2 regions of the Nocardioides sp. GCM10030259 genome follow, and region 1 is predicted to be linked to the other one. Evidence: predicted binding sites of a transcription regulator. Region 1 holds the regulator's gene; the other holds the start of a gene.
The links. The regulator LexA, encoded in region 1, represses DNA repair genes until DNA is damaged. The targets are predictions, from matches to a motif close to TCGAACANNTGTTCGA.
Positions count from the first base shown of each region.

Region 2: ACFQQI_RS04000 (alpha-ketoglutarate-dependent dioxygenase AlkB) is a predicted target of LexA. The motif match lies at 2,130-2,145, and genes of this name have one in related genera.

Region 1 is NZ_JBHTDF010000002.1:104,137-108,541, forward strand. Features, by position in the region: gene ACFQQI_RS00810 (alkaline phosphatase D family protein) at 1-503, opposite strand, end outside; gene ACFQQI_RS00815 (phosphatase PAP2 family protein) at 507-1,310, opposite strand; gene lexA (transcriptional repressor LexA) at 1,417-2,169, opposite strand; gene ACFQQI_RS00825 (LysM peptidoglycan-binding domain-containing protein) at 2,450-2,800, shown strand; gene ACFQQI_RS00830 (DUF3052 domain-containing protein) at 2,954-3,367, shown strand; gene ACFQQI_RS00835 (hypothetical protein) at 3,375-3,755, opposite strand; gene ACFQQI_RS00840 (SigB/SigF/SigG family RNA polymerase sigma factor) at 3,802-4,405, opposite strand, start outside.
Region 2 is NZ_JBHTDF010000003.1:271,020-275,424, reverse strand. Features, by position in the region: gene ACFQQI_RS04010 (ABC transporter permease) at 1-1,291, opposite strand, end outside; gene ACFQQI_RS04005 (ABC transporter ATP-binding protein) at 1,288-2,061, opposite strand; gene ACFQQI_RS04000 (alpha-ketoglutarate-dependent dioxygenase AlkB) at 2,166-2,780, shown strand; gene ACFQQI_RS03995 (MFS transporter) at 2,837-4,177, shown strand; gene ACFQQI_RS03990 (SRPBCC family protein) at 4,181-4,405, opposite strand, start outside.

The DNA.
Region 1 (4,405 bases):
GCGGCCAGGCCGCGATAGGCGCTGAACCAGCCGGCCTGGAGGTTGGCGCACGACACGACCCCGAAGCGGATGTTCGCCGGATCGCTGTCAACCGCGGGCGCCGTGCGGGTGCGGCCGACGCGGCTGGTCTCGCCGTCGAGGCGGAAGCGGTAGCGGTACGCCGTGTCCGCCGCCAGCCCGGTCACGTCGACCTTCACGGTGTGGTCGCGGTCGGGTCCGGTCGTGGCGCGCCCACGTCGTACGACGCGGCGGAAGCGTTCGTCGGTCGCGACCTCCCAGTGCACGGTGACCGTCGGGCCGCGGCCCGAGCCCGGGGTGCTGGCCGCCGTCGGCGTCACGCGGGTCCAGATGACGACGGCGCGGGGGAGCGGGTCGCCGGAGGCGACGCCGTGGCGGAAGCGCGCAGCCGCAGCGACGGAGTCAGCGCCGGGCGCGAGAGCGACGGCGCCGATCGCGCCGGTGGTCGCGAGGACGGCGCGACGCGGGAGGAGAGGCGTTGTCACGCCTCACTCAACGACCGCCGTCCCCCCGGGTTCTGCTCGTTCACCTGTTGTTCGTCGGGGCCATCGCAGGGGCACCCGGCCAAGCGCCATCGCGACCACCCAGGCCAGGAGCACGATCATCCAGCCGACGAGGGCGTCGATGACCCAGTGGTTGCCGGTGCCGACGATGACGATGCCGGTGCCGATGGCGTAGACCCAACCGAGCACCCGGACCCACTTGCGGGTCGCGTAGACGTGCAGCGCCAGCGCCACCCACAGCGCCCAGCCGGCGTGCAGGGAGGGGAACGCCGCGAGCTCGTTGGTCAGCCCGCCGACGCCGCGCGGCGCGGACGCGTCGGCGCCCCACCACCCGTCCGCCGCGTGCAGGCTGAGCACGTCGACGTACCCGCTGATGAACCGCGGCGGCGCGGTCGGCATGAACAGGTAGGCGACCAGGCCCGCCAGCGTCGCGATCACCAGGGCGCGGCGGGCTGGTCCATAGCGGTCGGTGCCCAGGCGCCAGAGCCAGATGAGGACACCGGCGGTCACGATGTAGTGGAAGGTGGCGTACCAGTAGCTGCCCACCAGCCCGATCACGCGGTAGTCGCTGAAGAGCTGGTTGAGCGGGACCTCCCACTCGATGCCGAGCAGCTTCTCGATGTGCAACAGGTCGTTGGCGCGGTCGAGGGCCGGCTTCATCGATGTGTCGGCGAGCAGGCGGGCGAGGCTGTAGAGGACCCAGAGCCCGAGGATCAGGGCCAGCTCGAGGAGGCCGCGGGCCCAGATCGGGAGGGTCCGCGTGCGTGCCACCGCAGGCGCTGTCGTCACAGCACCAGCGTCCTCCATCATCCCTCCCCGTGCCCATCGGGTATTCACCCGATCAACCTCGGGGTCCGATCGGGTGATTCCCCGATGTTGTAGGGAATTCGACCTATCAGACCCGTCGCAGCACGGCGGTCACCTTGCCGAGGATGGTGGCGTTCGTGCCGTCGATGGGATCGTAGTTGGGGTTGTGCGGCAGCAGCCACACATTTCCGTCCTTGCGCTGCAGGGTCTTCACCGTGGCCTCGCCGTCGATGAGCGCCGCGACGATCTCTCCGTTGTCGGCGGTCTGCTCCTTTTTGATGACGACGTAGTCGCCGTCGCAGATGGCCGCCTCGATCATCGAGTCGCCGGAGACCTCGAGCAGGAAGAGCTCGCCGTCGCCCACCAGCTGCTTGGGCAGGGGGAAGACGTCCTCGTAGCGCTCCTCCGCGAGGATCGGCCCGCCGGCGGCGATCCGGCCGACGAGCGGGACGTACGACGCTGCGGGCACGCTGTCGCCGAGACCCGTCTCGTCGTACGTCGACTCCTCGGCGGTGCCCAGGGAACGGCGGGCCGCCATCACCTCGGGGAGGAAGACCTCGAGGGCGCGCGGCCGGTGGGGGTCGCGCTTGAGGTAGCCCTTCTCCTCGAGGACCTTGAGCTGGTGGGCGACGCTGGAGGAGCTGGTCAGCCCGACCGCCTCGCCGATCTCGCGCATGCTCGGCGGGTAGCCCCGCTTCTCGATCGAGTCCTTGATCGTCGCGAGGACACGCTGCTGTCGCGGGGTGAGCCCGGTCGCGTCGGCCGGGCCGTCGGGCAGCTCGCGGACCGTCATCTTGCCGGGCGTCTTCCCGGCCATCTTCTTCCCTGCCGTCTTCGCCATGGGCTCACGGTAGTCCTCCCCGCCGCCGGGTTCAAACATCTGTTCGAACCGCGTGTCGGTGCCCGAGGGGATTCGAGGTGATCGAACAAATGTTCGGCGAAGGCCTTGTGTCGTTCGAACACGTGCTCTAACGTCGTACACATGTTCGATCGAACGGCTGATCGAGTGGGTGGTCCGGACCGGTCCCGAGGGACTGTCGGTGGTCGCCACTAGAACTGCTCTCGACGACACAGAGACCCGAGGTCCCGGAGGCGGGACCACTTCCCCAGGAGGTCACCAGATGAGCACCATGACGATCGACCAGATGTTCCACAGCCGGCCCGCCGCGCGTCCGCGCAGCACGGTCCGCCTGACCCGGCGCGGCCGCGCCGTCGTGGTCCTCCTCGCGCTCGTCGCCGTGCTCGCCGTCGGCGTCGCCCTGGCCGGCGGCTCGGTCGCCACCCGCGACTCCGGCACGCCGGAGCCCACCGCCGTGGTGCAGGTCGGCCCGGGCGACACCCTGTGGGAGATCGCCTCCGCGGCCGCCACCGACGGCGACGTCCGCTCGATGATCGAGCGGATCGAGAAGCTCAACGCGCTCGACTCCGGGATGCTCGTCGCCGGCCAGCGGCTGCTGGTCCCGGTCGAGTGAGTCCGATCGACTGATCCCGCACAGACCACCGGGTCACACACTTCGCCGGCCGCTTCGACCCCGGCCGGCGATAACCGGGGAAGCGAGGGGCGGAGCCTTGGCCGGCTCCGCCCCTCGAGGTCATTTCGGGGCCGGTGTCCCTACGCTGCCGCCATGGCCGGCTACTCCGGCACCCCGCTGCTGCGCAAGCTGGGCGTCAAGGACGAGCACGTGGTGCTGCTCGACGGCGCGCCCGACGGGTTCGAGCTCGGGACGACCGGCGCCCACGTCGTACGCCGCCTGCCGGGTCGGCCCGACAGCCTCGACGTGACCCTGACCTTCCACACCAGGCGCGCGGCGCTCGAGGCGCGGCTGCCGGTGCTGTTCGAGCGGACCCGGACCGCCGGCATGGTCTGGGTGTGCTGGCCCAAGCAGGCGGCGCAGCGGGCGCTCGGCATCGACAGCGACCTCGGTGACGGCGTCGTCCGCGAGTTCGGCCTCCGGCTGGGCTGGGTGGACGTGAAGGTGGCGGCCGTCGACGACACCTGGTCGGGGCTGAAGTTCGTGCGCCGGCTCGCGGACCGCTGAGACGTCGCTACCGCGCCGCGCGCCGCCCGCCGATCGGCCGCGGCGGCTCGTCGTCGGAGCCGCCGTCGGTCTCGGTCGACTCTGCCGAGCCGCGCGGCGTGGGGGGTCTGCTGATGCCGAGGCGCCGGGTCAGCAACGCCACCAGCATCAGCCCGAAGAAGAGGCAGGCCACCGCGCCGACCGACGCGATCGCCAGGAACCACCACGCGCGGGCGTCCCCGCCGCGGGCGGTCGCGCCGAAGTCGATGGCGGCGTACACCAGGTAGCCCCAGGCCAGGACGCAGGCGGTGATGCCCAGGGCGAGCAGCAGCAGGGCGGGCTGGAACCTGCGCCTGCGGCGGGGTCCGCGGCGGGACCCCGCCCGCTTCCCACCCGTCGCACCCGTCACACGGACATTGTGTCCGATGCGCGGCGAACCGGGCATGGAACACCGGTCAGGCGGCGTGCGCCACGCTCAGCTGGTTGCGCATCCGCGCGATCATCCGGGTCAGCAGCCGGGAGACCTGCATCTGGGTCACGCCGATCTCCCTGCCGATCTCGGCCTGCGTGCAGCCGCGGAAGAAGCGCATCTCGACGATCTTGCGCTCGCGCGGCGTGAGCTGGGCGAGGACGGGGGCGAGCAGGGCGCGCGCCTCGGCGACGTCGAAGCCGGCGTCGTCGTGGCCCAGGCGCCGGGAGAGCGCCTCGTCGTCGTCGCTGGTCGTCGCGTCCAGGGAGACCGGCGCGAAGCAGCCGTTGGCGCCGAGCGCCTCGACCACCAGCTCGAGGTCGACGTCGAGGTGGGCAGCGATCTCGGAGGGGCGCGGTGCCCGGCCCAGCTGCTGGGTCAGCTCGCCCTCGCAGCCGAGGATCTTGGTCTGGGTCTCCTGGATGGAGCGCGGGGGACGCACCGTCCAGCCCAGGTCGCGGAAGTGCCGGCGCACCTCGCCGCGGATGGTGGGGATGGCGAAGCTGAGGAAGTCGTGACCGCGGTCGGGGTCGAAGCCCCGGACGGCCTTGACCAGCCCGACGTACGCGACCTGCTCGAGGTCCTCGGTG
Region 2 (4,405 bases), on a different contig from region 1:
CGAGCGCGGCGCCGACCCACATCCGGCGGTGCAGCGTGGACTCCGGCAGCGCCACGTCGTCGCGCAGCGCCTGGACCGGGGCGATCCGGCCGGTGCGCCGGGCCGGCAGCCAGGCCGCGGTCATCGTGACGATCACGCCCACGGCGTACGACGCGATGAACGTGCGCGGCCGGAAGATCAGTGACTGGCCGGACAGGTCGAGGCCGAAGTTGGCGAACAGCGCGCGGATCCCCATCGCCAGCAGGACACCGAGCCCGAGTCCGACGGTCGCGCCGACGAGGCCGAGGACGAACGCCTCGAGCTGCACCGACCACGTCACCTGCCGTCTCGATGCACCGAGGGCGCGCAGCAGCGCGAGCTCGCGGCTGCGCTGGGCGACCAGGATCGAGAAGGTGTTGACGATGAGGAACGCGCCGACGACCAGCGAGATCCCGGCGAAGATCAACAGGAAGGTCGTGAGGAACGAGATGGCCTCCAGCAGCTCGGAGGCGGACTCGTCGGCGGCGTCGTCACCGGTGACCGCCTCGAGCCCGTCGGGCAGCACGTCCGCGACCCGGTCGCGCAGCTCCTCCTGGGAGACGCCGTCCTCGGCGGTGACCCAGACGTCGGTGTAGGCGTCCGCGCCGCCGAGGAAGAGCTCCTGTGCCGTGGGGGTGTCGAAGGCGGCGTACGTCGCGCCGTTGAGCGAGCCGCCGCTCGGGAACCCGGCGATGCCGACGAGGGTGGGCTGGAGGCGGAGCGAGGCGAGGTCGGCGCCGGGTTCCTGCTCGATCGCCGTCGACGGGATGATCGTGATCTTCTCGCCGAGGTGGTAGTCCGCGCGCTCGGCGGTGCGCACGTCGAGGACGACCTCGTCGCGCACCTGCGGCTCGCGGCCCTGGACGATGGCGAGGCCCTGGAGGTCGTGCCCGGCCGGGGCGTCGGACCAGTTGCCGCCGATCGCCGGCGGGCCGAAGCCGCTGACGACCTTGCCCTCCTTGCTGACCACGAACACGCCGAACGCGTTGACGTTGCCGTCGACCCGCGCTGCGCCGTCCACGGCCCGCATCTCCTCGAGACGGCTCGCCGGGATGGTCACGGTCGAGGGCGCGCCGTCGACCGTCGTACCACCCTCGGGCCGGACCACGACGTCGCCGACCGTCGACGCGAAGAGCGCGGTGAAGCTGCGGTTGAGCGTGTCGCTGAAGATCAGGGTGCCGGCCACGAACGCGACGCCGAGCACGATCGCGAAGGTGCTCATCAGCAGGCGCAGCTTGCGCCCGAGCAGGCTCTTCAGAGCAGCCTTGATCATGTGGTCGGGATCTGCTCGGGGACCTGCTCGGCCATCCGGTTCATCACGTCGAGCACCTGCTCGCGGGTCGGGTCGCGCAGCTCGTCGACGACGCGACCGTCGGCGAGGAAGACGACGCGGTCGGTGTACGCCGCGGCCACGGGGTCGTGCGTGACCATGACGATGGTCTGGCCGTAGTCGTCGACGCTGCGGCGCAGCAGCTCCAGCACCTCCGCGCCCGAGCGGGAGTCCAGGTTGCCGGTGGGCTCGTCGGCGAAGACGATCCGCGGCCGGCTCGCGAGCGCGCGGGCGACCGCGACCCGCTGCTGCTGGCCGCCCGAGAGCTCGTTGGGCTTGTGGCTCAGCCGGTCGCCGAGCCCGACGGTCGCGATGACGTTGTCGTACCAATCCGTGTCGGGCTTGCGCCCCGCGATCGCCATCGGGAGCTTGATGTTCTCCTCGGCGGTCAGGGTCGGCACCAGGTTGTACGACTGGAAGACGAATCCGATCTCGTCGCGCCGCAGGCGGGTCAGCGCCTTGTCCTTGAGCCGGGTGATGTCCTGGTCGCCGATCAGCACCTCCCCGGAGTCGGCGGTGTCGAGCGCCGCACAGCAGTGCATGAGCGTCGACTTGCCCGAGCCGCTGGGACCCATGACGGCGGTGAACTCGCCGGCCGCGATGTCGAGCGAGACGTCGTCGAGCGCGCGGACCAGGGCCTGGCCGGTGCCGTAGGTCTTGGTGAGGTTGCGGACCCGCGCGGCGGGCGGCGAGGTGGGAGGGGCCTCGGTCATGGGTCAAGCCTTCCGTGCCGGCACCCCGGGCGCCACCGGATTCACCCCGAGATCACCCCGATATGACATCGAACATCTGTTCGATGTCGGCGTATGCTCGGGGCATGGACTTCCAGGGCTCGCTGTTCGGGGCGCCGACGATCGAGGCGCCGACCTTCGACCGCGTCGAGCGGCGGACGCTGACCCGGGGCGCCTGGGTCGACGTCTGCCCGACCTGGCTGCCCGAGGCCGACGACGTGTTCCTCACGCTGGTGCGTGAGGTGCCCTGGCGGGCCGAGCGCCGGCAGATGTACGACCGCGAGGTCGACGTACCTCGCCTCCTGCACACGTACGGCGCGGGCGAGCCGCTCCCCCACCCGGCCCTGGCCCGGGCCCGGGGCGCGCTGTCGGCGCACTATCGGCCGGAGCTCGGGGAGCCGTTCGTGACCGCCGGCTGCTGCTACTACCGCGACGGGCGCGACAGCGTCGCGTGGCACGGCGACACCATCGGCCGCGGCAAGACGCAGGACACCATGGTCGCCATCGTCTCGCTCGGCGACCCGCGCCGGCTGGCGCTCCGGCCACGGGTCGGCGGCTCGTCGATCTCCATCGAGATGGGCCACGGCGACCTGCTCGTGATGGGCGGCTCCTGCCAGCGCACCTGGGAGCACGCCGTACCCAAGGTCGCCCACGCGGGGCCGCGGATCTCGGTGCAGTTCCGGCCGCTCAACGTCTTCTGAGATCGACGCCGATAACGATTCGCCCACTGTCGGCTCGCGCTGCGAGACTTCCGCCGATGTCCAGCGCGAACGACCCCAGCCGGCTGACCCTCCGCTCCTTCTGGCACGACCTGCCGCGCGAGGGCAAGCTGCTGCTCTCGGTGGTGGTGTTCGAGTTCATCGGCACCGGCCTGGTGCTGCCGTTCAACATCGTCTACCTCCACGAGGTGCGCGGATTCGCCCTCAGCGACGCCGGCCTGCTGCTCGCCGTACCGCCGCTCGTCGGCTTCCTGGTCGTGGGCCCGGGCGGCGCCGCGATCGACCGCTGGGGCGCCCGGCGCATCCTGATCGGCGCGCTGGCGCTGCAGGTCGTCGGCAACACGATGCTGGCGTTCGCGGCCACGCCGGCGGTCGCGGGGGTGTCGCTCCTGCTCACGGGGCTCGCGTTCGGCGTCGCGTGGCCGGGGTTCCAGGCGTTCATCGCCACGGTGATCCCGTCCGAGCTGCGGCAGCGCTACTTCGGCGTGAACTTCACCCTGCTCAACCTCGGCATCGGCATCGGCGGCCTGGTCGCCGGCACGTTCGTGCGCGTCGACGACCTGTCGACCTTCCAGGCGATCTACCTCGGCGATGCCGCGAGCTACCTGCCCGCGCTCTTCCTGATGCTGGTGCCGCTGCGCCACGTCACCGGCGGGGCCGTCCACCACGACGAGACGACCGTGAAGGTCGGGTACGTCGAGGTGCTGCGCCGCCCCGCGGTCGCCTCGCTCATGGTGCTCAGCTTCGTGTCGTCGTACGTCGGCTACGCCCAGCTCAACGCCGGGATGCCGGCCTTCGCGCGCTCGGTGGGCGAGGTCTCGACGCAGGGCCTCGGCTACGCGTTCGCCGCCAACACGCTGGTGATCGTGCTGCTCCAGCTGGTCGTGCTGCAGCGCATCGAGGGCCACCGCCGCACCCGGATCATCGCGCTGATGGCCGCCGTCTGGGCGCTGTCGTGGCTGCTGCTCGGCGCGACCGGGCTGGTGTCCGGCACCTGGGGCGCGACGATGCTCGTCGCCGCCTGCGCCTCGGTCTTCGCGTTCGGCGAGACGCTGCTCCAGCCCACGGTGCCGGCGCTGGTGAACGACCTCGCGCCCGACCACCTGCGCGGTCGCTACAACGCCGCCAACTCCGCGGCCTTCCAGGCCGCCCAGATCATCGCGCCGCCGATCGCCGGCTTCCTGATCGGCCACCACCTCGGCAGCGTCTACATCGGCACGCTCGTCATCGGCTGCGTGCTGCTCGGCGCCCTGGCCGTCGTACGCCTCGAGCCACAGCTGCCGACCGGGGTCAACGGCGTCCGCGAGGCCGAGCTCGTGGCCGACGCGGACGTCGTACCGGAGCCCACGCCGAAGACCCGCGCCAGCGCCCTCGAGTGATCCCTACCGGGTCGCCCACCAGACGATGACCCCGACCACCACGGCCGCCGCCACCGCCGGCTTCCAGTAGGTCTTCGCCAGCACCGGCAGCACCGCCGACCCCAGGTTCAGGGCGTCGTCGCGGTCGCTCGGCTCGGGGGCTTCGCGGGATGCTCCCTGACGTTGTGGGGGTTCCGTCGGCGTGTCGACCCCCGAATCGTCAGGGACTACAGCGGTGGCGGCCTCCGG